DNA from 3 places in the Dyadobacter subterraneus genome. Region 2 is predicted to be linked to each of the others. Evidence: riboswitches for the same ligand, from Rfam matches in the RefSeq annotation. Region 2 holds a riboswitch; each other region holds the start of a gene.
The links. Region 2 has a riboswitch for cobalamin ahead of IEE83_RS30290 (TonB-dependent receptor plug domain-containing protein). Riboswitches for the same ligand answer to the same signal wherever they lie in the genome.
Positions count from the first base shown of each region.

Region 1: another riboswitch for cobalamin. It lies ahead of IEE83_RS31340 (ABC transporter substrate-binding protein); the one in region 2 lies ahead of IEE83_RS30290 (TonB-dependent receptor plug domain-containing protein).
Region 3: another riboswitch for cobalamin. It lies ahead of IEE83_RS31825 (sulfite exporter TauE/SafE family protein); the one in region 2 lies ahead of IEE83_RS30290 (TonB-dependent receptor plug domain-containing protein).

Region 1 covers NZ_JACYGY010000002.1:1,374,599-1,384,733, reverse strand. The annotation lists gene IEE83_RS31355 (cobyric acid synthase) at 1-935, shown strand, start outside; gene IEE83_RS31350 (pyridoxal phosphate-dependent aminotransferase) at 947-1,963, shown strand; gene cbiB (adenosylcobinamide-phosphate synthase CbiB) at 1,948-2,883, shown strand; cobalamin riboswitch at 3,219-3,507, shown strand; gene IEE83_RS31340 (ABC transporter substrate-binding protein) at 3,539-4,780, shown strand; gene IEE83_RS31335 (FecCD family ABC transporter permease) at 4,850-5,914, shown strand; gene IEE83_RS31330 (ABC transporter ATP-binding protein) at 5,911-6,939, shown strand; gene IEE83_RS31325 (cob(I)yrinic acid a,c-diamide adenosyltransferase) at 6,963-7,547, shown strand; gene cobU (bifunctional adenosylcobinamide kinase/adenosylcobinamide-phosphate guanylyltransferase) at 7,544-8,050, shown strand; gene cobT (nicotinate-nucleotide--dimethylbenzimidazole phosphoribosyltransferase) at 8,167-9,174, shown strand; gene IEE83_RS31310 (hypothetical protein) at 9,311-9,712, shown strand; gene IEE83_RS31305 (nuclear transport factor 2 family protein) at 9,761-10,135, shown strand, end outside.
Region 2 covers NZ_JACYGY010000002.1:1,138,335-1,148,469, reverse strand. The annotation lists gene IEE83_RS30335 (hypothetical protein) at 1-260, shown strand, start outside; gene IEE83_RS30330 (SAM hydrolase/SAM-dependent halogenase family protein) at 338-1,264, opposite strand; gene IEE83_RS30325 (GH3 family acyl-acid amido synthetase) at 1,450-2,970, shown strand; gene IEE83_RS30320 (hypothetical protein) at 2,965-3,570, opposite strand; gene IEE83_RS30315 (hypothetical protein) at 3,623-4,198, opposite strand; gene prfA (peptide chain release factor 1) at 4,402-5,475, shown strand; gene IEE83_RS30305 (thioredoxin family protein) at 5,764-6,324, opposite strand; gene IEE83_RS30300 (glyoxalase superfamily protein) at 6,474-6,839, shown strand; gene IEE83_RS30295 (DMT family transporter) at 6,884-7,810, opposite strand; cobalamin riboswitch at 7,901-8,101, shown strand; gene IEE83_RS30290 (TonB-dependent receptor plug domain-containing protein) at 8,232-10,091, shown strand.
Region 3 covers NZ_JACYGY010000002.1:1,479,417-1,489,551, reverse strand. The annotation lists gene IEE83_RS31830 (TonB-dependent receptor plug domain-containing protein) at 1-1,288, opposite strand, end outside; gene IEE83_RS31825 (sulfite exporter TauE/SafE family protein) at 1,416-2,048, opposite strand; cobalamin riboswitch at 2,188-2,482, opposite strand; partial or broken gene tnpA (IS200/IS605 family transposase) at 3,004-3,464, opposite strand; gene IEE83_RS31815 (hypothetical protein) at 3,561-3,698, shown strand; cobalamin riboswitch at 3,880-4,166, shown strand; gene IEE83_RS31810 (TonB-dependent receptor) at 4,348-6,750, shown strand; gene IEE83_RS31805 (PepSY domain-containing protein) at 6,895-8,415, shown strand; gene IEE83_RS31800 (CocE/NonD family hydrolase) at 8,746-10,135, shown strand, end outside.

The DNA of each region.
Region 1 (10,135 bases), 240 kb from region 2:
GTGTTTATGGTACCATTGCTTTATTGACACCAGAAGAACGTCAGTGTATCAAAGGAATTATCGTCAATAAATTTCGTGGTGATTCACGACTTTTTGAAGATGGGAAAAAAATGCTTGAAGAATTAACCGGCGTTCCCGTCGTTGGTGTTTTGCCTTTTTTCAAAGACATCCATATCGAAGAAGAGGATTCCGTTTCGCTTCAAAATAAATTTAATACAACGAAGGAAGGAAAAATTAATGTAGCGGTCATTTTATTAAAACGGCTGTCTAATTTCACTGATTTTGACCGACTGGAAAAAGATCCCCGCGTACACTTATTCTATACTTCACAACCGGAAGAAATTGCAAAAGCCGATATCATCATCATACCCGGAAGTAAAAATACGCTTGATGATTTGTTGACGATCAAGAATAATGGCGTCGCGGCGGCGATTGTTAACGCACGTAAAAACGGCAAAAAAGTCATTGGGATTTGTGGCGGTTATCAGATGATGGGAGACCTGATTGAAGATCCTGATCATGTAGAAGGTTCCTTGGAATCGATGCCAGGACTTGGATTACTGCCTGTAAAAACGGTTTTAAAGCCCGTCAAAACGACCTTGCAGCAACATTTCAGTTATCGGAAAAATCCGGAAGTTTGTACCGGATATGAAATTCATATGGGAGAAACGACTTCTGAAATTAATTCTCCGGTTACTGTTTTATCAAATGGAAGACCTGATGGCTACTTTTTAGATGAAAATTGCTGGGGCAGTTATCTGCATGGTATTCTGGATAACGCGGTGGTGATCGAAGATTTATTATCCGGTTTTTCAACAGAAACGATTGCTGAAACTTTCGACTATAATCAATTTAAAGAATTGCAATACGACCGGCTGGCAGATCATATTCGCGCGAATGTGGATTTGGAAATGATTTATAAAAGTCTGGAATAAATAGAAAATCTATGTTACAAGGCCACGGCGACGACTCGTACCGTTATGCCCAAAAAATCATCGCAGATTTCAGTACCAATGTCTGGTACGGAGGTGAACCGTCGGGTTTGAAAGAATATATTTTTGAGCAATGGTCGGCGATAAACCGTTATCCGGAAGTGATGGCTGAAAGTTTGAGTGAATTGGTTGCGTTTCATCATCATTTAAATCCCGAACAAATTTTAATTAACAGCGGAACGACAGAAAGCATTTATCTGATCGCGCAGGCTTTTGCGGGAAAAAGAACAACCATTGTCACGCCCGCTTTTGCTGAATATAAAGACGCATGCAAATTATATCAACACGATCTGACCTTTTTGCCCTGGTCTAAAATCCAGGAATTTCCTACATTGTTAACCGATCTGGTTTTCATTTGTAATCCCAATAACCCTACGGGAAAATCATTTTCTCAACTCGAAAGTTGGGTTCAGCAAAATCCTGAAACGCTTTTCGTCGTTGATGAAGCTTTTATCGATTTCACAGTGCAAATCAATTCTTCGATATCTTTAATTAACCATTATCCAAACCTGTTGATCATGCATTCGCTTACCAAAGCTTATGCGATTCCAGGGTTACGATTGGGTTATGTTGTCGCTTCGGAGGATTTAATTTCGAAATTGAAAGGTATCAAACAACCGTGGACAGTAAATACGATGGCGCTGCAAGCCGGGAAATTTATTTTTGAAAACTACCAGCAAATTCAAATCCCCTTAAATGGTTTACTAGCCGAAAAAGAAAGATTTACAGAAAAACTCAGCCAAAATCCGATATTGAAAATTCATGAAAGTGCTACACATTTTTTCCTGGCAGAAACACTGAAAGGCAACGCAGCGGAACTCAAACAATTCCTGATCGAAAAATATGGACTTTTAATTCGTGATGCGAGTAATTTCAGAGATTTAACAAAACAACATTTTCGGATCGCTACCCTGTCGCCTGAAAAAAATAATCTATTCATTGAAGCCCTCGAAGAATGGAGAAATTATTGATCATAGCTCCGTTGATTGTCGGTTACATTCTGGATTTAATTATCGGCGATCCTGACAACTGGCCGCATCCGGTTCGTGTATTTGGAAATGCTATTGCATCTGGCGACAAACTTTTAAATAAAAATTCATCTCGATTTTTGAAAGGAATGTTGTTAGCAACAAGTCTTTGTCTGCTCACATTTTTCTTTTTTTATTTTCTAAATAAGAGACTTCTAAACATAAATATGTGGCTTTTCATCGCCGTCAACAGCGTTTGGGTTTGGTATGGATTAGCAAATAATGCTTTAATCACCGAAGGTCAAAATGTGTTTTTAGTTTTGGAAAAAGAGGGATTGGAAGCAGGAAGAAAGCAACTGTCGCGCATCGTTGGCCGGGATACTTCGCAGTTAACTGCCCAGCAAATCCGGATAGCGGTTTTTGAAACCATGTCGGAAAATCTTAGCGACGGTGTTATTGCGCCATTATTTTTCTACGCAATCGGAGGCGTTCCGGCCATGATGGTTTACAAAATGATCAATACTTTGGATTCCATGATCGGTTACCGCAGCGATAAGTACGAGCAATTCGGAAAATTCGCTGCCCGACTGGACGACGTTGCGAATTTCATCCCGGCACGAATTACGGCATTGCTTATGGTGATTGTAACAGGAAATTATCGCGGTCTGCAATTCGTCTTCAAATACGGAAACCAACATAAAAGTCCAAATTCAGGCTATCCGGAATCTGCACTGGCCGGAATTCTTAATTGTCGTTTCGGCGGGCCAAATGTATATCATGGAAAGTGGGTTGACAAACCTTTCATCGGGGAGAAGGAACGGATTATCGAGTCGGGGGAAATTCGGAAAGCAGCATGGATTAATCATAAGGTTTGTTTTGTAACCGTCTTGATTATCAGTTTGTTTTTTTATCATTTCCTTTGATAAGATCCCAATTTAACGACAATGCTTATTTGCCATCGGCAGATCTTGTAGGTAGAAAACATTTAAGGTTAATTACGAGGCGTTCCTATCGGGAACGCTTTGTGGCACGAGTTACATCTTTGCTACCAACGAAATGTACCGATGGTACAGTATCCAAATACACGTGAAACCGATTTGAAATAAATAATTGGGATTTTATTCTTAACTCTCCAGAGAAGTCAAGTTTTAAAGGTGACATCTATTCTTGCCTTCTCTTATACCTAGCTTATTTCATCAATAGAAAATACACACATCAGATTTATTACAACAAATCAAAAACCCCACATAAATCTTAGTAGTTTTGCATTCATCAGGGTAGTATCCCGGATTTGCGAAAATCCGGTTACTTTAAAAGGGAATACCGGTGCAAGTCCGGAACAGTCTCCGCTGCTGTAAGTTCATAAAAACATTCATGACAATTGCCACTGGGGACAATGATTGAATTTTGAATGATAGAATCAGTGAATGATGGCCAATTGCAACACATTCTCTAATTCACACATTCTATCATTCAAAATTACACCCCGGGAAGGCGTCAGGGGAAATGGAACGAGTCAGAAGACCTGCCTTATTCACTTAATACGCATAGCTTTCGGAAGAAAGGCTGGTAGCACAAATGACAAAAAAACAGAAGACCTCCTTTTGGGAAGTTCGCAATGACTTTGCGTGCATTTCCACTTTTATTGCAGCTGCGAAGTTTGCGGCTTTATTATTTATCCCACTGCTATTTTTAGCAGGCTGCGGTACTTCTTCAAATCTCACTGAAAGTGCAGAAACGGCTTCTTCGGGGAAAGACTATTTTTCTGAAAAAATCCAGATTCATCATGCCAAGGGCTTCACGATCGAATACCACGATAATTTTAAGGTGATCAATGTTTTAAGTCCGTTTGAAAAAAGCACCGATACGGCCAAATATGTTTTGCTTCAACGCGGCACAAAAAAGCCGAAAGGATATTCAAACAGCCAGTTTATTGAAATTCCAATTCGTAGTCTGGTCGCGATGTCGTCCATGCACGTAGGGTTGGTTGGACTTTTGGGAGAAGAAAAAATTGTAACCGGACTGGGCAATTTGAAATATGTTTCCAACCCGGAAATTATCAAACAAATTGAGGCGGGCAAAATTGCCGAAGTTGGAAAAGATCAGGGGTTGAATGAGGAAAAATTGATTACCATGCACCCGGATTTGATCATGACCACGGGCAGTCCGGTTTCAAAAATGGAGCGGTATACAACTTTGAACGCTGCCGGAATTCCTGTTTTGATTAATTCTGAATGGGTTGAAACTACACCATTGGGCCGTGCGGAGTGGGTTAAACTTTTGGCAGCGCTGCTAAATCGTGAAGATTTTGTCAACAAGAAATTTGCCAAAATGGAAGAGGAATACAAACGTCTTGCGGCATTATCTCAAAAAGTGAAAGTAAAACCGAGCATCATTACCGGTATGAATTCCAAAGATTCATGGTTTGTCCCGAATGGAAATAGTTATATGGCGCAGTTTTTCCGGGATGCCGGCGCAGATTATCATTGGAATAATACCAAAGCAACGGGAAGTCTGGCGTTAAATTTTGAAGCCGTTTACCCGATCGCTCTGACAGCTGATTATTGGCTGAATGTCGGGATCAGCAACTACGATAACAAAAAAGAAATTCTTGCGAAAGATCCTCGTTATACCGATTTCAAAGCTTATAAATCCGGACAGATTTACAGCTATAATAAACGTGTGAACAACCGCGGTTCGAATGATTATTGGGAATCGGGTGCTGTGAATCCGCAGATTGTTTTGTCGGATCTGATCAAAATCCTGCATCCGGAATTATTACCGGAGCATGAGCTGGTTTATTATAAGCAGGTGAATTAGGCGGTCGGCAATCGGCGGTCAGCTTCCGGCTCTTGCCACTCGAACTCTGGGCCGATTAAAATACTAGTTATGCAAATTTCTTCTCAATCTTATTCCAATTCCCGTCGGCTGATCATTATTGTTCTGTCGGTTTTGGCTGTGCTTTTTTTTCTGCTGGATATCATGCTGGGGTCGGTAAGCATTCCGTTTGGTGAAGTGGTGAGAATTGTGTTTTTGGGAGAATCGGACACTACCGCATGGTTATTTATTATTGAAAAAATACGCTTACCAAAAGCGATTACGGCCATCATTGTGGGCTGCGGATTATCCGTCAGCGGACTTCAAATGCAGACTTTATTTCGCAATCCATTAGCTGGCCCGTCCGAACTGGGTATCACGGCCGGAGCCGGGTTAGGCGTTGCAGCCGTAATGCTTACGAGCGGAAGTACCGCAAGTATTTATGCAATCCGGCAATTGGGTGTTTCCGGGAGCTGGCTGATTGTTGTGATGGCATCGCTTGGCGCCGCTTTGGTTTTGTCCATGGTTTTATTGATCGCCGGAAGAATTAAGGATAATGTTATTTTATTGATTGTCGGCGTGATGGTCGGGACGATAACGGTTTCCGTGATCAGTATCTGGCAATATTTCAGTCAGCCGGAAGAGTTGCAGGAATATATTCTATGGACTTTCGGCTCACTTGGCGGCATTGTTCAATATCATTTATACGTACTCTCCGGCGTCGTGATCGTTGGTTTACTCATCGCTTTTTCTTCTTCAAAGGCACTAAATGCCATGTTATTGGGAGAAAATTATGCAAGAAGTATGGGTTTGACGGTTGGAAAAACCCGCTTCATTATCATGGCCAGTACCAGTTTACTTACGGGAAGTATCACCGCTTTTTGCGGCCCGATTGGTTTTGTTGGTATCGCGATTCCACATATCACCCGATCACTTTTAGGCACTTCCGATCACCGTATTTTAATTCCTTGCTGTTGTCTGGTAGGTACTGTTTTGATGCTCATTTGTGATATTATTTCTCAGATGCCGGGAACGCAGACCGTTCTGCCGATTAATGTGGTCACCTCATTATTAGGCGCGCCGGTTGTGATCTGGGTTATTGTCAGTCGCAACAATTTACGTTCTTCTTTCTCATGAACGATACGCCGCTACTATCTGCCCGGAACCTGACCATCGGTTATAAAACCGGAAAACGAGAGCCCAGAATCGTTTCAGAAGCTCTGAATCTGGACTTATGGCCGGGGCAACTGGTTTGTTTATTAGGTCCAAATGGCGCGGGAAAGTCAACGCTTATGCGAACACTTTCAGGCTTGCAGCCCGCACTTTCCGGAGAAATTATAATTGATAATGAATCTTTGGTAAATCTGAAACCTGTTGACCTTGCGCAAAAATTAAGTCTGGTTTTAACTGAGCGGATTGAGGCAGGAAATTTGACAGTCAGAGAATTGGTAGCGCTGGGGAGAACGCCTTACACCGGTTGGCTGGGCACACTTTCTGAAATTGATAAGAAAAAAATCGATTGGTCGATGGACGCTACGGATACAAAACGTTATGGCGAGCGACGAATGAACGAATTGAGTGATGGCGAGCGGCAAAAAGTAATGCTGGCCAGAGCATTAGCGCAGGATACCAAACTGATTTTACTGGACGAGCCAACCGCCCATCTTGACCTGCCGAACCGTGTGGAAATGATGCGATTGCTGCATAATCTCGCCCGTCAAACCAATAAGGCAATTTTACTTTCCACACACGAATTGGATTTGGCGCTTCAAGCTGCGGACAAGCTTTGGCTCATGCATCCGGATGGAAAACTCGTTTCTGGCGTACCGGAAGATCTGGTTTTGAACGGAAGTTTTGAAGCGGCTTTTATCAAAAACGGCTTCCACTTCGACCGGAATACCGGCACATTTACAATTCACAAGGAAGCCTCATCCACTCCTATTTATTTACGCGGAAAAAGCAATCTTGTTTTCTGGACAAAACGCGCGCTTCAACGGGAAGATTTTGTAGTAAGTGACGATCCTGATTTGCTGCACAAAATTGAAGTTATGGAAGGTGAAGAAAATCCTGTCTGGATATTTAGTGACGGATTAATCACTAAAAAATATCTGAACATCAGCGAATTGCTCGCTGATTTACAACATATCAAAAAGATAAAATAAATTAAAAAAATGATTTCTCATCAATGAAAATATATACTAAAAAAGGCGATAAAGGCACAACAGGGCTATTCGGCGGAAGTCGTGTTTCAAAGGATGATGTCCGGATTGAATGTATCGGGACTTTGGATGAGGCGAATTCAACGATCGGGTTGCTTCGTGTAAAACTGGGAAATGAACACGCCTGGCAGCCAAATCTTCATAAAATTCAGAAAGATCTGATGGATATGATGTCGCATTTAGCCCGCCCTTCTGATGCCAAAAAAGAGAATAAAAATCCGATGCCCGAAGATGGTGCCGAGTTTTGTGAAACCTGGATTGATACGCTGGAATCGGAAATGACTTCACCTTCGGATTACTTTTTACTTCCGGGTGGAAATGAAGTTTCGGCCTTATGCCATATGGCACGTACACAAATGCGCAGAGGCGAACGACGATTGGTTTCTTTGATCAAAACAGATACTGTTCACGAAGCGATCCCAGCCTACATCAACCGTTTATCTGATTTATTTTTCACGTTGGCAAGAGCTGAAATGGACAAAGCCGGCGTTGCAGAGGAGAAATGGCAGTTGTTTTTATACAAACGTTTTAAAGCACCTGAAGAAAAATGATAATCTACATCACCGGAGGGGCACGCAGTGGAAAAAGCCGTTTTGCACAGGAAAAAGCTTTGCAGCTCAGCAAATCTCCGGTATATGTCGCGACGGCACATATCTGGGACGACAATTTTGCCGAACGTGTTCAATTGCATAAAAACGAACGAGGACCTGAATGGACCACCTATGAATCGGAAACAAATATTCACAAACTTCCTATCGAAAATCAGGTTGTCGTTATTGATTGTGTGACGCTCTGGCTGACGAATTTGTTTGTCGCTTTTGATAACGATATCGAACAATCGCTCGCTGTATTTAAAGAAGAAATCGATGCAATCGCGCAGCTTTCCGGCACTTTCATCATCATCTCAAACGAGATAGGCATGGGCGTTCATGCGGAAACGGAGATTGGAAGAAAGTTTACGGATTTGCAGGGCTGGGCAAATCAATATGTGGCTAAAATAGCTGATGAGGCCATCTTCATGGTATCCGGCTTACCGCTAAATTTAAAAAGGTAGGTTACACAGAGGACCACTGAGTTAAGGAGAGATACACAGAGTTTTGTTTTAATATCTTTTCTCTGTGTCCCTCCCCTTATCTCCGTGGTTCTCTGTGCAACCTTTATAATAGAACTATGACTTTACCAGAACAGATACAGCATAAGATAAATAATAAGACAAAACCTCTAGGTGCCCTTGGGAAATTGGAAGAAGTGGCTTTGCAGATTGCTTTAATTCAGGAAACTTTGACACCAGATTTAGTAAAACCACATATAGTCGTTTTTGCTGCAAGTCATGGAATAGCCAATGAAGGCGTGAGTGCCTACCCTTCCGAAGTTACTTTTCAAATGGTTTTAAACTTCCTCAACGGCGGTGCTGCGATTAATGTTTTTACCAAACAAAATGGCATTGAATTAGCTTTGGTTGACGCAGGAGTTGACTATGATTTCGAGCCTAATGAAAAACTTATTGACGCAAAAATTAATCACAGTACCAAAAGTTTTCTATCGGAATCTGCCATGACAGAAACAGAATGTCAGCGGGCGATTGAGAAAGGAAAAGAGATTGTGAAAAACATTACAAAAACAGGCTGTAATGTGATCGGTTTTGGGGAAATGGGTATTGGCAATACGTCCTCTGCTGCCGTGATCGTGAGCAAATTACTTGATATTCCGATTGAAGATTGCGTAGGAAAAGGAACCGGAGTTAATCCGGATCAATATCAAAACAAGATTACAATTCTTCAAAAAGCAATTTCAAATCATACAGAAGTTTTAATAAATCCCTTGCAGATTTTACAAACTTTCGGTGGTTTTGAAATTGCAATGATGTGCGGCGCTTTCCTGGCAGCGGCTGAGAAAAAAATGATTTTGATGGTTGACGGCTTTATTGCTTCGTCGGCATTTTTATGCGCCTTAAAATTAAATCCTGCAATAAAAGATTTCGCCATTTTTTGCCATCAGTCAGAAGAAAAAGGCCATCAGCTTTTGCTTGAAAGTCTGAATGTCAAACCTTTGCTGAATCTGGATATGCGTCTGGGTGAAGGGACGGGCTGTGCGGTAGCTTATCCGTTGCTCAAAAGTGCAGTAGCATTTTTAAACGAAATGGCCAGTTTCGAAAGTGCTGGCGTTTCTGATAAATGAATTTGTTTCTAATTTCTGAGGTTACACAGAGAGCCACAGAGGAATGAAGAGATACCCAGAGTTTTTATCTACAACAAACAAAAACTCTGTGTCCCTCCCCTTATCTCCGTGGTTCTCTGTGTAACCTAAAAAAATTATGAAGAAAGTTAAATATATCATTGCGGCAGTTATTGCCCTTTTAGTCGGTTATATCATTTATGATTCGAGTTCTCAACCGACTGTAAATGATCTAAAAGGAAATTTCAAGGAAGTTGCGTTATATCGGAATCCAAATAATACCGGGCCTATTTTACGTATTTATGCCGTCACAGTGCAAGGCGAACCTTGGGAAGAAATGCAGAAATATGGTGATCTAATGCCTTATACCAAATACGGAAATACCAAGGTCTTCTTTTTTCAGGAAGGAAAACCGGCACCTGCTTCGCTTGTTTTGGAAGAGCCAAATTTCGATGCTCAGTTTCAGAAGAATTGTATTGCCCAATATGAAAAAGATGCGAACGGACAGGTTTCTTTGACCAGAAATCCTTTTAATCACTAAGACGAAAACTATCTTTGTAAATACGTTTTGACTAAATTTCTTTCTAAAATGGCCGCATTAGACATCGTAAAGCAATATTATAACGCATTCAACGAAAAAAACTTTGAAGGGATGCTCGCTCTTCTTCACCCGGAAGTTCGTCATGAACCTAACCAGGGAGAAGTAAGAGTAGGAATCGAAATGTTTACGGAGTTCATGAAAATGATGGACGATTCGTATGAAGAAACGCTGACGGACATGGTGTTTTTTACCGAGCCAACCGACAAAAGAGTTTCTGTTGAATTTGTCGTAAATGGAATTTATAAAAAAGGTGACGAAGGTTTCCCGGAGGCACACGGACAAAAATATGTTCTGCCAGCTGCTGCATTTTTGGAAGTTACAGACCAAAAAATCAGCCGGGTGACGACTTATTACAATCTTGAA
Region 2 (10,135 bases):
TTGCCGCTCTATTTGCATTTTCAACTGCTTCTTTCGCGCAGGATACTGATTCGACAAAAACGCAGAAAGCTGTTGCAGCTACCAAATCAAGAGCTAAAAAAGTAGGTGCCGCAATTAAAAAGGATGCCAAAGTTGTTGGTAACGGCGTAAAAACCGGAGCTGAAAAGGTAGGCGAAGGTGCTGAAAAAGCATATGATGGCACTAAAAAAGTAGCGAAGAAAGTGGGAAAAGGTGTAAAGGATGAAGTGAAAAAATTATAAGATTTTTTTCAATATATGATTATTAAAAAACCTGCTTGACAGCAGGTTTTTTAGTTATAATGGCAAAACTTCAATTATTATTTACTGAGCACTATGCTCCATGTACTTCCACTAAACACATGATACTTCTCAGAAAAACTTGCCATATTAATTCCCAAAGAAAAATTGAGTAAGCTGTTGAAATAACCGACATCACTCCCTTCAGGTACTTCTCCAAAAGTATTGACATATTTTACGGTTCCGGTGTAGACTTTTTTCTCTCCGTCAAAAACCTCGACCTTGATATTTTCTCCTATTTTAATTCCCAATTGATTAAAAAGCTTTTTGTCAATATCCGTCCAGACGTTGCCATATTGAATATCCAGAATTGGTATCGTTCCTTTTACTTTTCCCTTTTCGAAAGATGGTTTTGTGTAAGGAATTGAAACAATTTGATTCGGAAGTTTTGGCCCAACCTGATCATAAGTAATGGTTTTGGAAGCTAATCTGGCTGCGGTAAATGCATATACATCGCGACCATGAAAGGTATACGACTCATTCGAATTTTTACGACGGTTTTTCACTTCATCAATTTCACGCACCTCCTGAATTCCCATTTGTTCTGCAACAAGAGTTAATGTTCCATTATCCGGCGTGACAAAATAATGTCCTGTTTTTGTTAATAGGACCACTGATTTTCTTTTTGTTCCAACACCCGGATCGCAAACGGAAACGAAAACAGTGCCAACCGGCCAATATGGTGCCGTTTGAACAAGTCGGTAAGATGCTTCCCAAATGTTGTAAGCCGGAATTTCATGCGTTAGATCAAATATTTTCAGGTCAGGAGAAACACCCATCGCTACACCTTTCATCGCAGAAACGGCGCCATCTTTTAATCCAAAATCAGACTGGAAAACGAGAATATTGTTTTGGGCATTTGAAGTGAAAGAAAGAAGCGTCAGCAAAATAGTAATCGCTGACAAAATGAATTTTTTGATGTAGTTAACGAAGGAAAATGATGCCATAATTTATACCTGTATATTTAAGAATTACTTGCCTTTTTTGTATGATTCAGTATTCGTGTAGTCCTTTTGTAAAGTTATAAAATTTCAAAGATCATCTGTCGAGACTAACAAAAATCAATGGTTGGCATAGCTTTTGAACCGTTTTCTTATAATTACTTTACTCACATCAATTTAACAAAATATTCATGGCAGTTATTGGAGAACTGATCAAAAAGGCAATTGACCTTTCGGGTTATATAACAAGCGATCCGGATCCGGTGAAAGAGCAGCGGGAAGTGCTTCTTTCGCTATTGGAAAAAGCAAAACTTACCGCATTTGGAAAAGCTTATAATTTCAAAGAAATTTTAGAAAGCGAAGACATCATAGCTGCATTTCAGCAATTTGTTCCGGTTCATGATTATGACAAAATGAACGCCGACTGGTGGCATTATTTACTCGAAGGCCATCAAAATGTAACCTGGCCAGGCGGTCAGAAATATTTTGCATTAAGCAGCGGAACCACCAGCAACAGCAAACATATTCCAGTCACAGACGATATGCTGGATGCGATCAGGAAAAGCGGTACACATGAAATCATGAATCTGAGTGCATTTGATTTACCCGCAGAGTTTTTTGAAAAACAAATCTTAATGCTTGGAAGCAGTACCAATCTGATTGAAAAAGATGATCATTTGGAAGGAGAAATAAGTGGAATAAGTGCAAGCAATATTCCTAGCTGGTTTGGAGGTTATTACAAGCCAGGACGCGAAATTGCGGATATTAAAGATTGGGATGAACGTGTTAAAGTCATTGCAGAACAGGCACCAGATTGGGATATTGGATGTCTGTCTGGAATTCCTGCATGGATTGAGTTGATGCTGAAAGAAATTATCAAAAAGCATAACTTAAAAAATATCCACGAAATCTGGCCAAATCTCCAGGTGTATACAACAGGCGGCGTTGCGTTTGATCCTTACCGGAAAAGTCTGGAAAAATTATTTGCTCATCCCCTGATTTACATCGATACTTATCTGGCTTCTGAAGGTTTTATTGCCATACAAAACCGGCCTGAGACTTCTTCAATGGCTTTATTTACCAACAGCGGAATTTTCTTTGAGTTTGTACCGATGGAAGGCGACAATATTGATGAAGATGGTTTGGTGAAACCGGATGCAGAAATATTTGCCCTTGAAGACGCAGCAGAAGATGTAAATTATTGTCTGCTGATTTCTACCGTTTCCGGAGCGTGGCGTTATATGATTGGCGATACGGTAATGATAACGGACAAATCAAGGGCAGAAATAAAAATCACCGGTCGGACAAAACATTATCTGAATGTAGTGGGTGAGCAACTTTCTGTTAACCAGATGAATGATGCACTTCGTGTTCTGGAAAAAGAATATGATCTGGTCATGACCGAATTTATTGCTGCCGCAGTTCATAAAAATGAAGAATTTATTTTGAAATGGTATATCAGTTCTGACAAGTTTCCAGATGCAATCAAAGTTGCGGAATCGCTCGACAATGCTTTACAAACCAGCAATAAAAACTATAAAGTTGCGCGTGGAAAAGCGCTAAAAGGCGTTGAAGTGGTACTTATTCCCGAAACTGTTTTTCATAAATGGAGCGAAGAAACTAAGAAACTGGGCGGACAGGTAAAAATTCCCCGGGTCATGAAAGAAGAAGATTTTATTGAATTTGAAGCTTTTGTAAGTCAAAATTCATAAAGCTGCTCTTTGCACTTCCAATAATCTCACTTGCTCGACTATATCATCAGGAGAAAGATATAGCCGGGCAATTTTTTGTTTATATTTCTCTGGTAATTCGGCGTGATTCAGGATAAAGTTTTTAGTTTGGATGATATAATTTCCCAGACCATGGGTAACAGCAAAAGTATCCGCCACCTTTTCTGCCTGCTGAATATATTTTGTTGAAAATAAGTACCCAAAACCAAATCTGATCATGCCAAAAATATTGCGATTATGATAATCCATAATATGCCCCAATTCATGCCCTATCCAGCCAATCAGGATATCCTTTGGAATTTGATGAATAGGAATTGCAGTATGTGTTAACTTAAATAAAGCGCTGATATTGATCTGATAACCACGATTTTTCTTTCCCGTGAACATTGTTCCAATTTTTGGCTGCGCCTGCATGACTGATTTTTTTATGTTTTGTTTAAACACAAAATCAATCGGTACATTTTGCAATTCGGGATAAAATGAAAGTGCTTTTAAAATTTCATTTTCGATCACTTTCGGGATTTTCTTGTTTTCCCGAAAATGGGTAAAATCTTCCGGATTGAATTGATCTTGATCAGCCATATCGTCTGCTACGTTAAGTAATTTACATTCAAGTAGCAAAAACCGATCCAAATCAATCTTTCAAGGTTTTTACATCTACTTTTCTCAGAATTTCCTTTTTGTCAAATAACAATCTCCAAAGTGCAAATGATGGTGTTTTGTCAGCAAGACAGGTTTTACAAATTTGTAAATCAGCAGGAACGTTATAGACAACTGTGGTATCATTAATCGGCTGAACATTATCGCTTAATGAGGTTGTATTACTTTTGGCACTATAAAGATATGCCTTTAAAAGCTCGGTTTCTTTCTTATCAAGTTCTGTATTTGTCGTATCATCAGAACCAAGCAATGAAATTTTTACGCCATACTTTTTTTCCAAAGCACCTATAATTGGGATTTCAGATGGGTTTTTACAAAGTTCGGCTGCCTTTTCCGGACTTTTCACCAGTGCTTCTTCTAATGATTTCTGCGCCAGTTTTGAGATTTTCTTTCCCCATTCGTCGACCGTATAAATAAGCTGGGTATTGGTAACACGCACGATTTTCGATTGCTTTATTTCATTGGACAATTCCTTGGTATTTTCAACACGGGTATTATTACAGCCAGACAAAAGCAATACAAAAGCCAGAATATATACGATACGATTCATTTTATTTTTATAAGTTAAACTGGTAAAAGCGTTACAAAAGCAGATTTCAACAAACAAAATCAGGGATTTTCCACACTTATTCTTCAACGTTAAATACAACTTTGTAATTCAAAACAGACAACGAACGTACGAAAAACATTCTTCAACCTAAAATGCGTATCTTTGTCGCCCGAATATGCAATGCCAAAAGACATTAACGCGATATGCAAGATAAATTAGAAGCCATAAAAGAACGTTTCGAAGAAGTTTCGCAACAAATTATACAACCTGAAATCGTTTCCGATTCCACTAAATATTCCAAATTGAGCAAGGAATATAAGGATTTGGGAAAGATTGTTGAACAGTACGCAATTTACCAAAAACTTCAAAAGGATATTGCAGGGACGAAAGATATGATCGTCAATGAAAAGGACGAGGAGCTGCGCCAGATGGCAAAAGAAGAATTGGACGAATTGCTTCCAAAAATGGAAGAAATGGATCTGATCATTAAAGAATTATTGATACCAAAAGATCCTAATGACAGCCGTAATATTATCCTTGAAATAAGAGGTGGAACGGGTGGAGATGAAGCTTCGATTTTTGCCGGCGATTTGTTCCGCATGTATCAGCGTTTCTTCGAAAAAATGGGTTGGAGATCGTCGATCATGGATTTTACTGAAGGTACCAACGGAGGTTACAAAGAGATTATATGTAAAGTTGAAGGTGAAGATGTTTACGGTAAAATGAAGTTTGAATCGGGCGTTCACCGTGTTCAGCGTGTACCGCAAACGGAATCTCAGGGAAGAATTCATACCTCAGCGGCCTCGGTTGCCGTTTTACCGGAAGCAGAAGAAGTTGATGTTCAGATTAATATGAACGATGTGCGTATTGATACATTTATGTCATCAGGTGCTGGTGGACAGTCAGTTAACACTACTTATTCTGCCGTTCGTTTGACACACATCCCATCGGGACTGGTTGTTAGCTGTCAGGATGAACGTTCGCAGTTGAAAAATAAAGATAAAGCCTTGGGTGTTTTGCGCTCACGTCTTTACGAGATTAAATTGAAAGAACATAATGATGCTGTCAGTTCTCAGCGTAAATCCATGGTTGGAAGCGGCGACAGATCTGACAAAATCAGAACATATAATTACCCGCAAAGCCGGATTACTGATCACCGCATCGGTTACACCGTTTACAATTTGCCTGCCGTAATGGAAGGTGATATTGCAGAATTTATCGAGCGTTTGCGTATTGCTGAAAATGCGGAAAGAATGCAGGAAGGCGAAACAATTTAATTTGGGAAGTTCAGCTCCTTTGAAGCTTCCTGTTTATAGCAATTGCACTTGTTCCTCAGAGTTTTGGCTCCTTCGGAGCCTCCTGTGAATATTGTTGAATTCTTGGCCCAAACAGGAAAAAGGTAGATTACAGGTGACTCTGAAGGAGTCTGGATTTGGTTGCGAATATTAGTTTCTATAAAAAGGATATCCCTTTGGGATTGATTTGCTGAATTAATCAACAGAGAAATAAAAAAAGGCTTAAAAATGATAAATTCATTTTTAAGCCTTTTTTTATTTCTAACCAGGTTATTTACTTGTATAAAGCTGCTTATAAGTTTTCGCTTTATAATCTTCGAAAGACTCTTTTTTATTATAATTATCGCCAAAGAAGGTGATCACTTCATGAAATTCCTTTGCTTTCATATAACCTGGCAAAGGCTGGATCATTTGAAATTTGTCGTCGAGGAAAATCGTTGTTGGAAAACTTGGCTGATTATTTGTAAGCGCCAGTGCAATTTGATGAATGCCTTTTTGTCCTTCTGCAATAAATTCAAATTTCTGACTTCCAAGCGTTATGGCTTCTCTTTGTTCAGCATTCAGTTTTACGGCATAATATTTTTTGTTGATGTAATCAATTACCTCAGCATTTTTATACGTTTCCCGATCCATCACTTTACACCAGCCACACCAATCTGTATATAAATCAACCAACACTTTCCGCGGCTCTTTCTGGGTTTTCGCATAGGCTTCTTCAATGGTCATCCAGTGAATTCCTTCTTCTTTTTTTGTTACAGAATCTGTTCGGAAACTGGTTAATGCAAGAAACAGAATCAAAACCGAAGTAAATATGTAAGCTGATCGTCTCATAATTTTTTGATATACATTTTTAAAACGCATTTTTTGACCAAATAATTTTTTTATGAATTAATATCAGGCAATTTTATATTCAAATCTTACCATACACATATTCATTTGCGAGTAATCATTTGCTTGCGAAACAATCAACATTATTAATCATGAAAGTAAACAAAGTTATTCCGCTTATCCGAATTTTCGACGAAGCAAAGGCGGTCGAATTTTATGTAAACTGGCTGGGCTTTACAATTGACTGGACGCATCAGTTTGAGACCAATTTTCCGCTTTATATACAGGTTTCAAAAGAAGGGATTGTTTTGCACCTGACAGAACATCACGGTGACTGCACGCCTGGCGGGAAAGTATTTATTGACTGTGTGGGTTTAACAGAATATCATGCCGAATTGATCGAAAAAAATTACCGTTTCAACCGTCCGGGATTGGAAGAAGCGCCATGGAATGCCATTACAATGGAAGTTTCAGATCCTTTTGGAAATAAATTACTTTTCAACGAATCCAAAGAATAATTTTTTTGCCACGAATACACTAAATTCGTGCGTTCGTGGCAAGCTTATTTTTTTGTTTTATCTTTTGAAAAAGAGACTAACAAACCTCCACTTATAATCAAGGCCATTCCCGATAATGTGGTAATAGTTGGAATCGCCTCTCCCATCAAAAATCCAAATATCAAAGCAAAAAGAATATTGGAATATCCGACCGCTGCGACGCGTCCTGCTTTATCAAACGTAAAAGATTGTGTCATCATGATCTGGCCGATCATCGCCGTAATTCCCAGTGCAAGAAATCCCAGCCAGTGTTGCCAGGTTGCCGGCCATTTGAAAGTTCCGATTAGAAAGTCGAGCTGATCATTTGGGAAATAAGTACCGATTACGATTGAAAATATTGGCAGAACTATTCCGCTCAACATGAAGGAAAGCACAATAGCCCGGGTATCATAAACTTGTCCTAGCTGACGAATCGCCAGATAGGCAACAGCAGTTAATAATGCATTTCCCAATCCTATGACATGATTTCTGACCGACATCGAAAGATCCGGACGGAAGACAAACAGTATCCCGGCAAAGCCCAGTAAAATAGCAATCCACTCGGTAAAATTTAATTTTTCCCCCAGAAAAAGCCAGGACAGAAATGCCAGAAAAATGGGATAAGTATATTGATACGTGGAGGCTCGGCCTAATCCAAGATTTTGAATTGCGTAAAAAAGAAGATATAATGAAAGTGTTCCGACAACGCCGCGAAAAATAAGTAAGCCAAGTCTCCCACCTTTTTGCTTCAACGGTCGCTGCAAAATACTTGTTCCGATAAACAATACGCCAATAATATTTCGAAAGAAAACCAGCTGTACAATATGAAAATCACGACTCAGCCATTTTGAAATTGCAGACATTAGGGCAAAGAAAAAAGATGCCCCAAGCATCAGAAGAACACCTCTTTGTGGTGCTGAAAGTGAAAAAGATTTTGTGGTGCGGGTTAACAAATTGTCAGAATTTTAGGCAAAGATAACGCAACGATTTTAAGGAGAGCGCCATTTCAAAAAAACGATTATGTGACACCCGCATAATTTCGTTAACTTTACAAAGTTTTTGGTGCCGGAAGTTGAATCAAATCAACCATATGGCTTAATAGGGAATCCCGCGAAAAACGGGAGCTGTCCCCGCAACTGTAAGTCTTACAAAAAACTGATCTCATCTGCATAACCACTGTGAAAACGGGAAGGTACAGGATCAGCAAGACAAGCCAGGAGACCTGCCAGAAACATTCAGCGTTTTGATTTTCGGAGGAAAAATCATTTAATCGTTTTACTATGATGATCTTGAATTTTTACGGTGCGTAGCGGGCAAATTCGCTTTTATCTCCTGCTTGTGATTTTGTTGGTTAATGCCTTCGAAAATCAATTGATGGCGCAAAAGGATTCAATTCATCTGGATCCGGTGACCATTTATGGTTATGCGCCTGAACGTTTTATGAGCGGATTAAAAGTGCAGAAAATCGATTCTGTTACGATGGAACAATTTCGTTTCAGAAATATTACGGATCTGCTTTCTTTAAATACGCCCATCATTATTAAGAATTACGGTCCCGGACAATTAGCAACCGTTGCTTTTCGCGGGACTTCCGCAAATCATACTGCGGTGCTGTGGAATGGTCTTAATGTAAATCTTCCCACTTTGGGACAAACTGATTTTTCAACAATTCCGGTTGCAGGATTTGACCAGTTATCCGTTCAGTATGGTTCTTCCGCCAGTATTGTGGGAACTGATGCAGTAGGTGGAAGTATTTTGCTGGGAAGTTCCATGCCTCAGGCAGGACTGCAAGTTATGATTGGAAGACAGCAGGAAAGTTTCCGAAACAGCCAAACACAGGCAACTATTAAATACGGGACGAACCTCGCTAACAAATGGACTTTTGCGGGAAAAACCGCGGCATATGATGGCAGGATGAATAATCATTATCCGTATACTGAAAGGAATAAGAAACAAATGATTCCTTCCGAAACATTCCAGAAAGGTCTGGTTCAGGACTTATATTTTACAAAAAACAGCCATCAATTATCGGCACATTTTTGGCTTACTGATAATCAGTTAACCAATAATCCTGAAAATCTTACAGGCCGTGAATATACCGCAATAAAGTCTTATCGTACAATGCTGAGGTATCAGGTTGATAACTGGACGGTCAGAACTTCCTGGATCCGGGACATTGTTGATCATGCGGCAGGTGATTATTCAAAATTCGATCATGCAGTTACCGATAGAATCGGTGCCAGGTTTGAGCGTGCATTTGAATGGAAATTTAAAAATCTGGGAAATATTCAACTACAGGCGGGAGCAGAATTTACGCACTATATAACACACTTTACTGATTATGAAAAACCCGTTACCGCAGAGAATCGTGAAGATTTTTTTCTTCTGACACGCTGGCACGCTACTCCAAAATTCCTGGTCTCCATCAATCTTCGCCAGGCCTTAGTTACAGGATTTAATCCACCCTTTACACCTTCGCTTGGTGCCGAATATCGCTTGATTCAAAATAATATTAATTCATTAAAAGTCAGAGGTTCTGTTGGGAGAAGTTACCGCGTCCCAACTTTAAATGAACGTTACTGGAAAAGTCTGGGCAATCCAAATATTCGTCCTGAGGATGGTTTTAACAAAGAAATCGGTTTGGAAGGAACACATGTTGTCAGTTGTACTCACTCTTTTACGGCAAGTTTAACAACTTATCATAATCGCATTAATAACTGGACTTACTGGAATCCTGCGAATAATTTCCGCGTGGAAAATCTGCAATTGGTAGTTGCACGAGGCATTGAAACACAAATCGGCTGGAAGGGAAACTGGACCAATTGGAAAGCGGGCGGTAATTTGAATTATGCTTTTACAAAAAGCTCGCAGGAAAAGGTTTATGACGCATATGCCTCTGATATTGTCGGCAAACAATTACCGCACATTCCCTTACATTCCGGAAACGTAAATCTGTTTGTTCAATACAAAAAAATCCGGTTGACAAATCAATTACAATTTGTTTCAAAACGATACACTTTGGCTGATCATGCACAGTTTACACAGGGATATATTCTTGAAAATTTTCTGGTTGAAACCACCTTTGACTGGCGTGGAGCGGCCGCTTCTTTGCAGGGCAGAGTAAATAATATTACCAATTCTTTTTACCAATCCATTAATGGAAATCCCATGCCCGGACGTAGTTTTGCCATTAGCTTATTGTTTTCTTTAAAAACAACCAATCATTCGATATAAAACTTTCATCAGCACGACTAACAAATAATTATTTAAACGAATAC
Region 3 (10,135 bases), 340 kb from region 2:
TTGGCAAAAGCGCCGTTTCCTTCACGTCAAAGGTAATATTGTCATAACGGACACCAGGTTGAACAGTCAATCGACCGAAATTCAACATCGCCTGAGCAAAAAACGCAGAAGAAATTAGTGCATAAGCGGGTTGTGTCGGCGCACGTTCTGTCGTATCATTCGTCCAGCGACGACTTTCTGTTGAAGAATTCAAATAGTCATAACCAACAATTAAAGAATGATTTCCGATTGTCCAGACATCTTTTACCTGGATACCTTTCCAGTTATTCCCCAATTCGGCAGAGCGGAAAGGAACAACAGTTTTGCCGGATACATTGAGTGTATAATTTTTTGTATTTTCTTCCGAAGTAAATACTTTCAAACTCGGACTATGATTTCCAATTTTGCCGGTCAGCGAAACATCAAAAGCTGCGCGATCAACATCTTTTGTACTTGCCTCGGTGGAACCGGAAGAAATTTCACCCGGCGATTCTACATTTTTCGCCTGGAATTTATCGCCGCGAATATCAATTCTCCAATTGTCATTTAACTGATATCCAAGCCTTAAAGAACCCGTGAAATAATGAAGTTTTGTGTAAGGCCTTGTTGCACCATCCGTCTGGGTTTCATCCACATCCGTCTCCGGTTGAGTTGTGTAATTTTTTCTGACCTTGGTGTAATCAAAAGCATCACGGAACAAATTCCATTTCCCGATCTTGTAATTTTTTGATCTTTCGAAATAGGAAAAAGACATATCGTAATCCAGCTTTTTCGTCAGATTACCACCTGCATTCAAGCCAGCCTGGTACGACTGAAAGCTTCCATATTCCAGAAAACCGTTCCCTTTCGTATCGCCTTTTGATCTTTGGGTAATGATGTTAATAACACCACCCATCGCCTGAGAACCGTACAAAGAAGAAGCAGGCCCTTTCAAAACTTCAATTCTTTCGACGCCATTCAGATTGATTTGAGACAAATTGGTTGCACCCGCCGCACGGCCGTCAATCAATAACAAAGTCCGTTGGTTTAACCCTGAAAACTGAGGACGAAATCCACGGATACCAATTCCTGATGACAAGTTTGGATATTGGATTACATCCACCGCAGCCGTCTTTCTTACGATATCAGTCAGGTCATTTGAAGGCGTCATTTCAATATCCTGGCGCGTAATAATATCCAGTTTTTGAGGAATTTTTTCTTTCCGCGTTTCATAACGTGTAGCCGTTACAACCACAGGATTCAAAATATTTTCTCTTGTAGAATCAGATAAAACCACTTCCTGCGCTTGAGCGGAGAAAGTGGCGGTCATGGCTAATAGACCTGCAAACGTGAGTTGATGAATGGTAGCTTGGTAAAAATTGAAATTCATTAGGTATGGATGTATAAAAAATGATTGCGATTTTGAGCTTATGAAATCAGACTTTTTGAAGAATATCTCACCCTTCATACGCGCCGTATAATGTTATCAGTCCGATAACAGTTGAGAAAGTCCCGACTATGTAATTAATAATTTTTAATACGCGATCCCGTTTCGCAGCAAATTTATTGATCGAAAAAGCGAAGAAATAACCATAAGCAGACATGGAGAAAATGATTCCGAAACTTTGCAGAATAATGATCCAGACTGCCGTGTAAGCATCACTTGCGGCGAGGGTCAACGCTACTGCGCAGGCACCACCCGTTCCGGCCAGTCCGTGCACCATGCCCACCCAAAAAGAACGGCTGAATTTTTGTTCGGCTGCCGGTTGAACTGTCAAATCAGGCTTTCTGAAATTCCGGCGGAAGGCTACAATTCCGAGCCAGATCATCAACGGTCCGATTACCAATTCGACCTTTTCAGAAATGTTCAGAGAGATTGCTGATTTCAATATCAAAACCAGACAAGCAAAAAGAATCAACGTCAAAGAATGTCCAAGCGCCCAGTGCGACGACCGCCAGATTAATTTCAAACGATCCTTCGGCTTCTGGTTTTTCTCCGTTGCCAATACAGAAACTGCTGCCATATGATCCGGCTCAAAAGAATGCTGAACTCCAAGAAGAAGAGAGTCGATAAGTAAATAATTGATCATTTCCTTTCACATAAGTTATTGAGAAAAACCCGTTTACCATATCACAGGCAACTTATGGAAAATGCAATACGAAGCAACCCAGCAACAAAAATCACGCTGCCAAACCAGTAACTTCACGCCTTTTTTCCCGAAAGCATTCCGAATATGATGTTACATGGCAGGTCTTCTGGCTCGTTCAGTCTCCCAACGCCTTCCCGGGATTAATTTTGAATGATTGAATCTTGAATGAGAGAATGATGGAGCGCGCCAGATTTTGGAGTTATCAGCCATTCTATCATTCACTCATTAAATCATTCAAAATTATCCCCAGTGGCAAAAATGTTGTGACTTTTTTAGTGAACTTACAGCAGCGGGTACTACTCCGGATTTTCACCGGATTCCCTTTTAAGTGTTCGGCAAATTTTGCGTCACACACCACTTAACGGCTGCAAACTTACTATTTAATTTTATAGTGAGACAAAATTATTTTGCCGGAAATAAGTTTTAAGCGGTTTTTACGAGACGTTCCTAACGGAACGAAAGTTGTGGGTTGGCTATGTTTTTCTACCGACGAAATGTCCTGATGGGACAATTAAGTATGTGAATTCTTTATCGCAAAACATTGCTAAATGAAAACATCTTATTGATGTAATATACTCATTATTAACAATTTGTCACATACAAACATCTCGTCTATAAAAGAATAAGCCGAATCCTAGCACATGTTCAATAGGAACATCTCGTCGGCAGAAAACATATTCATCATTTAACAATCCTGTTCCATAGGAACATTCGTTGGTAGAAAGATACGACAAACCCCATCGCCATGTTCCGACAAGAACATTTCTTGATATAAAACGTATCCTTATTAAACCACCATGTTCCATAGGAACATTTCGTTGGTAGAAAAATACATGCATTGCTTATTGTTGCGCGTTCCTTCGGAACGTTTCGTGACTTCCGAAAATCTTTGCTACTATTCTAATTCCTTAAAAATATACTGGTCGTTCCAATCAATGTCAAAAGCAATTAAAAACTTCCGGTATTCCTCCATAAAATTTTTCTTTTGATGATGTGTTTCCTGATTTTGAATGTACCTGATTACATCGGGCACCTGACTTTTTCCATATGAAAAAGCGCCATAACCTTCCTGCCACGCAAAAGGATACTTACAGAAATTCTGCGTTTTAATCCATTTGCTGCTTTCAGTTTTTACGTTTTGAATCAAAGAAGAAATCGATTGATGCGGACTAATACCAACCAAAATATGAATGTGATCAGGCATGCTGTTAATTTGAAGCATTTTGTGCGATTTTCCTGAAAAATACCTGTGATGTATTTGTGTAATTTTTCCTTCCAAATAGGTTGAATCAAAGCTTCCCGATATTTTACCGCGAATACAAATTGGACATAAATTTGTGTGTAGGTATTAGCCATTATACATTTATTTATAGTGTGTTAGAATTGCAATCTATTGAAAATTAAGAAGGAGCCAAAAGATTATTCACGCATTTTTATGAACGAATAACCAAGATGGAACAAGCCGACAAAACAAAATCACGAAACGTTCCTAAAGGAACGAGTGTTCAGATGGTATCGCCACTTTCTACCAACGAAATGTCCCGATGGGACAATGAAGTAAATGAATTCCTTCTCGTAAACATTTCCTAAGTGAAAGTATTTTGTTGGTAGGAAAACATTAGCATTATTCAACCATCATGTTCCGGCAGGAACATTTCTTTGGTAGAAAAACCATCAGCTTCCGGACATTCGTTCCATAGGAACGTTTCGTAAAACTTTCAATTACTCCATTTAAAACCCTACATTTGCGCCTCAATAAGTTCTTTTCTTTATTTTTCCAACAGGAAAAGGTTTTACTATCAGTGAATTAATAGGGAATCGTGTGTAAATCACGAACTGTCGCGCAACTGTAAGTAACATCAAAAGTTTATATCAACAATGTCCACTGGGGCAATGATTGAGTTTTGAATGAGAGAATGCTAGAATGGCTGACGGCTCCAAAATCTGGCGCACTCCACCATTCTATCATTCTCTCAATCTATCATTCAAAATTCATTCCCCGGGAAGGACGGTATAAATGTTACAAGTCAGGAGACCTGCCTTTTCTTTGTTGACAATGCTTTCGCGGAATGAAGCTTCGTCAGGTTTGGTGTTTGTATATCCAGGCAATTTTGCCATGGATCGTCGTGCGCTTTTTGTACGACTCTAAACGTTTTTCTTGTCTTTTTTTCCTTTCTCCGTTTGCATTGTAAAATGCTGTAAAGAGCTTTTAACTCATTTCTCTAAACAAGTTAAAAGTATGCAAACGCAAAAAAACTGTTTCCCGCGGACTGGAAACGGCCATCTCATTTTTCAAAAAAAACGGTACAGTTGTGTGCTGAAAATCGCTTTATTATTTCAATTTTTCCTGATTAATAATGTCTTTGCACACCATTTTGGAACATTAAACGGTTCCATTCAAAGTGAGACAGGAGAGCCGATTATCGGTATTCATGTCCGTTTGGAAGGTACCTCATTCGCCACGATTACGAACGAATCCGGGCATTTTGAAATCAAAAATATTCCGGCTGGGAATTATACATTTTTGGCGAGTGGGACTGGTTATGAAGTAAAAAAAGAAAACATAGATATCAAGCAAAATGAGATAACACTTTTACAATACAAACTGAATAGTAAGACCAACGAATTGTCGGAAGTAGTAATCAGTTCGGTATCAAACCGCTCTTTTTCTTCGGTAAATAAAATTGACGTTGCCTTACGTGATATGCCCATCACCACTTCGACGGTTTCTGTAAAAACTATTGAACAACGCGGCGCGGATAATCTGGGTGAAGCGATGAAAAATACAACCGGTGTTCGTGCAAACAATACTTATGGTGGCTTTCAGCATTTTACGATCCGTGGTTTTTCAAATTTCGTTTTACTGGTTGATGGTGTTCGCGACGAAAGACATAATATCTCAACCAGCGCACCAAATACGAACCTTGCCAATGTGGAAAGCATTGAAGTTCTGAAAGGGCCAGCTTCGGTACTTTTCGGTCACTCCGCTTTGGGTGGAATTATCAATATTGCCAGAAAAAGACCTACTGAAAATTTCAAAGCGGATTTTTCTGCTACGTATGGAAGTTTTAATACAAGACGTATACGTGCCGGTGCCGGTGGAGCGGTCAGTGATAAATTACGTTACCGCATAGATTTTGGAATGTCGGATACAGACGGCTATCGTCATTCCGGTTCGAATACCAACAATGGATATCTGGCCTTAGAATATACCCCGACTGACAAAGATTTATTCTATCTGACCGTTGGAGCAAATAAAGATATTTATGATACTGATGCCGGAATTCCAATGCTTGAAGGAAGCAAAACAATACCAGGTTTGAATGTTAATACGCGCTACAATGACCCGGCCGATTTCCTGAAACATACCCGCTATGATTATCAGCTAAAATACATTCACAAGTTTAATGAAAGGTTGAAAATCTCAAATCAGCTTTCCTATTACGATGATAACATCAATTACTTTTCAACAGAAGAATTAACGCCAAATGCTACACTGGATTCAATAAATCGGTCATATCCTTTTTATTTTAACCACTTGACAAAACCTTTACAAAACCAGTTGGAATTGACTTATGAGTTCAATACCGGAAATATTGAGCACAAACTGCTGGTTGGTTATTCACTAAGTTTTTTGAACAGAAAAACCTACAATGGCGATGTTTACGGCCCTGGAAAAAACATGACCATTGATGTTAACAACCCAATTCTGAATCAGGGATATATCAATTTTACAGACAAAAATTACCGTGCAACTATGGAAAATGTTCACGGAATTTATGTGCAGGACTGGATCAAAATCACGGAAAATCTGAAAGCGTTGGCTGGTCTTCGTTACGATATTTTCGACGGGACTTACTATACGAATTTGGTCGATGCTGACAGAAATGTGACAGAAAAGGGAGCTAAGTCTACTATTTCAAAAGCAGCTTTAACCTACCGTGCAGGATTGGTTTATCAGCCAATAGAATCCTTGTCTGTTTACGGATCTTACTCAACTTACTTCAAACCCTCGCGCCGAGTAGCGCCAAACGGAGAAACTTTTGACCCTGAAACAGGATATCAGGGAGAAGTAGGAAGTCGCCTGGAATTATCTTCGAGATGGGCTGCCAATCTTGCTTTTTATTACATGCGGAAAAATAATCAGCTGGAAGCTTTGCCAGGTGGAATTTACAAACGCATCGGTTCGGCAGAATCAAAAGGTTTTGAAGCAGAAATCAGCGGAAATCTTCTGCCCGGTCTGGATGTGACGGCTGGCTATACTTATTCAAAAGCGAAATATTTGCCATACAAAACCGCAGAAATTAACGCTGCTGCCGGAAAACGAGTGGCTTTTGCACCAACCAATATGTTGAACGCCTGGCTGAACTATGAATTGCAAACGACTGCCTTAAAAGGTTTGAGTATAGGTGCCGGAGCAAATTATATGAGCGAAACTTTTACCACAAGTGCTAATGATTACGCATTGCATGGCTACACCACAACAGATCTTGCGTTTGGATATCGCGTTGGACGTGTCGGTTTAAGATTCAATATCAACAATGTATTAAACGAAAAATATTTCGCGAATGCCATTTTTGCCAACCAGTTCTCACCCGGACCAACTAGAAATTTCTTGTTGAGCTTAAAATACAGCATCTAAAAAGGTGCAGCGCACCGGAATATTTGTAGTAAAAGCCGCCCTGCCCAGATTCGGAAAGGTGCCTCGCACTGAAATATTTAACCGCAAACATTTCGATTGGCGACTACCAGTTGCCAATCGAAATATCAATATCAAACTCCCAACATGAAAACCATTACAAAATACACCCTTCTTTTTCACCGCTACCTCGGCTTTGCATTAAGTCTGCTTTTTGTAATCTGGTTTTTATCGGGTTTTGCCATGATGTATGTCAAATACCCGACAATGAAGCAAAATGAAAAATTACAAAATCTCCCGGTTATAGATCTTAGCCGGACAAAATTCACTTTAAACGAAGCACTTCAAAAAGCAAATATCACCGATACGCTCAGAGCTGCCAGATTAGGCATGTTACTGGAAAGACCTGTCTACCGCATCACGACCATTCAAAATAAAAATCTTGCGATCTACGCAGATAACGGCGAATTATTAGCACCAACCGATACGATACTCGCACAAAAACTGGCTATTGCTTTTGTAAAAAACAGATGTCAGCCGGAAAAACTTGAAACACTTACTGAAATCGATCAGTGGATGGCGGGCGCCCGATCCATAGGGTATCAGCCGCCGGTGCATCGGTTTAAGATGAATGATCCCGAAAAAACCTATGTATATGTTTCGACACAAACCGGAGAAGTAGTACAAATGGTGAATGTCAAACAACGCTTTTTAGCCTGGCTTGGCCCTATTCCGCACTGGATTTACCCAACCGTTTTATTGAGAAACCGCCCGCTCTGGAATGATATCATTGTCTGGACTTCTTCGCTTGGGACACTAATGTGTAGTGCCGGAATTGCCATGGGCTTTATCCGTTACAAAAGAAAAAACAAAGATTCGCTGGCATTTAGTCCGTATAAAAAGAAGTGGTTTCGCTGGCATCATTACACTGGATTTGTTTTTGGAATTTTCGCTTTCACCTGGGTTTTCAGCGGTTTGTTATCTATGACACCTTGGGATTGGGCGCCTTTTACAAGACTGAATCCGGAAGAAAATAAACAATGGACCGGCGGAATTTTCAGTCCAAAACTTTTTGCGCTAAGTCCGGTTAATGCCTCGAAAATATTCAAAAGCAATCTTGCTTTAAAGGAAATTCACTTTACACAAATTCAGGGAAAACCGTATTTTATTGGCTATCAGGATGAAATGCACACAGAATTATTATCCGCTGACAATTCCGAAAATAAACCCTTTGCGCTTTTTCCTTCAAAACCATTTGTTAAAAATATTATGGATTTGAACCCGGGTGCAAGTTTAGAAGAAGCCGTAGTCCTAACAGATTATGACGATTATTATTACACAAAAAATAAGGATAAACGTCTACCGGTATTGCGTGTCAAAATGAATACGCCGGAAAAAACCTGGTATTATGTTGATTTAAAAACGGGTCAGGTTGTATTAAAACATGAGAAGAAAAGTCGTTTGGAAAGATGGTTATACAACGGTTTACATAGTCTGGATTTCAGTTTTCTTCTCTACAAAAGGCCGCTTTGGGATATTGTAGTGATCATTTTAATGCTTGGTGGATTGGCTGCGAGCAGTACGGGATTGGTGTTAACGTGGAAATGGTTGAGGAGAAAAACGAAGAAGAAAGCGAAAGTGGGGTTAAAGACGAAAATGATTATATGAAATTTAAAAGAGATATTCACGAGACGTTCCTAAGGAACGAAATGGTGGATAACGCATCCAACTCCTACCCACCAAACGTCCCTTTTGGACGAATAAATGGTAGCCAAGATGTATCACATAAAATTATAGACTCGCTAAATAAAAACGTTCCAAAGGGACGGCTCGTTGGTAGCTACAAATTATGAATCTTGATGGCCTTCGTTCCATAGGAATGGCTTGTGTAAATATCCAAAAACCATCAACATGAACTTAAAAATTGTCAAATACCAACAAACCCGATTCTTAATGTATTTTTGTTAAGACAACAATAAACACCAATCGCCGACTCCTATGAAGCACAGAATTTTTTACCTCTTTCTATTTTTCATTCCACTTCTTTCCGATGCCCAGAATGCGGCGATGCCTGACACGGGCTGGGTCCGGAAAAACTATCAAAAAACGGAACAATTCATTGAAATGCGGGATGGCGTGAAGCTTTATACCGCCATATACACACCACGTGACACAGACGAAAAGTATCCGATTCTGATGCAACGAACGCCTTATTCCTGTCGCCCGTATGGTGTCAATAATTACCGTCCACGCATCGGACCGAATGGTGTTTTGATGAAAGAAAAATACATTTTTGTTTATCAGGACGCGCGTGGTCGATACAAAAGCGAAGGGAATTTCCGGGAAATGACACCGGCAATCGATAATAAAAAAACAAAACAAGACGTCGATGAATCCAGTGATACCTATGACACGATTGAATGGCTTTTAAAAAATACTGCCTCCAATGGTAAAGTTGGGATTTATGGAATTTCCTTTCCCGGGTATTATTCCTCAGCCGCTTTGCCTGACGCGCACCCGGCTTTAAAAGCAGTTTCGCCGCAGGCACCTATGTCAGATGAGTTTTTGGGAGACGACTGTAATCACAACGGAGCTTTTTTCCTGATGGATAATTTCGGTTTTTACAGCCATTTCGACGGTCCGAAAAGTGCGAACGGAGAGAGTTACAAACCATTTTTCAATGCCGATTTCAGTGACGCATATCAATATTTTCTTGATTTTGGTCCGTTAAAAAAAGCAAATACCAACGCTTATTTTTCTGATCCCAAAAGTGTGTGGCGACAAGTTACTTCTCATGATACTTACGACGAATTCTGGCAATCCAGAAATATCAAAAAGCACTTAAATAATATAAAACCGGCTGTTTTAGTGGTTGGTGGCTGGTTTGATGCCGAAGATTTGTACGGTGCTTTGAAAACCTATTCTGCCATTGAAAAACAATCACCAAACAATAATACGAGATTGGTTATGGGTCCGTGGACACACGGCGGCTGGGCCTCTCCTAGCTGGAAATCTTTTGCAGATTATCAGTTTGGCGCAGACTTAAACCAATACTACCAGAATGAAATCGAGACCAGGTTTTTCAATTTTTATTTGAAAGATAAAGGTGAATTTAACCAGGCGGAAGCGACCGTTTTTGAAACGGGTTCCAATCAATGGAAAAACTATGAAGTTTGGCCACCAAAAAACAGTCAGCCGGAAACATTTTATTTCCAATCAAAAGGAAAACTTTCAACTGAAAAACCGAAGGTGGCAAAAGCGGTTACCGATTATATCAGCGATCCCGCCAAACCTGTTCCCTATACCAACGAAATCAGCGGCGACCGGAATAATAAATACATGGCTGAAGATCAGCGTTTCGCTTCCCGCCGACCTGATGTAATTTATT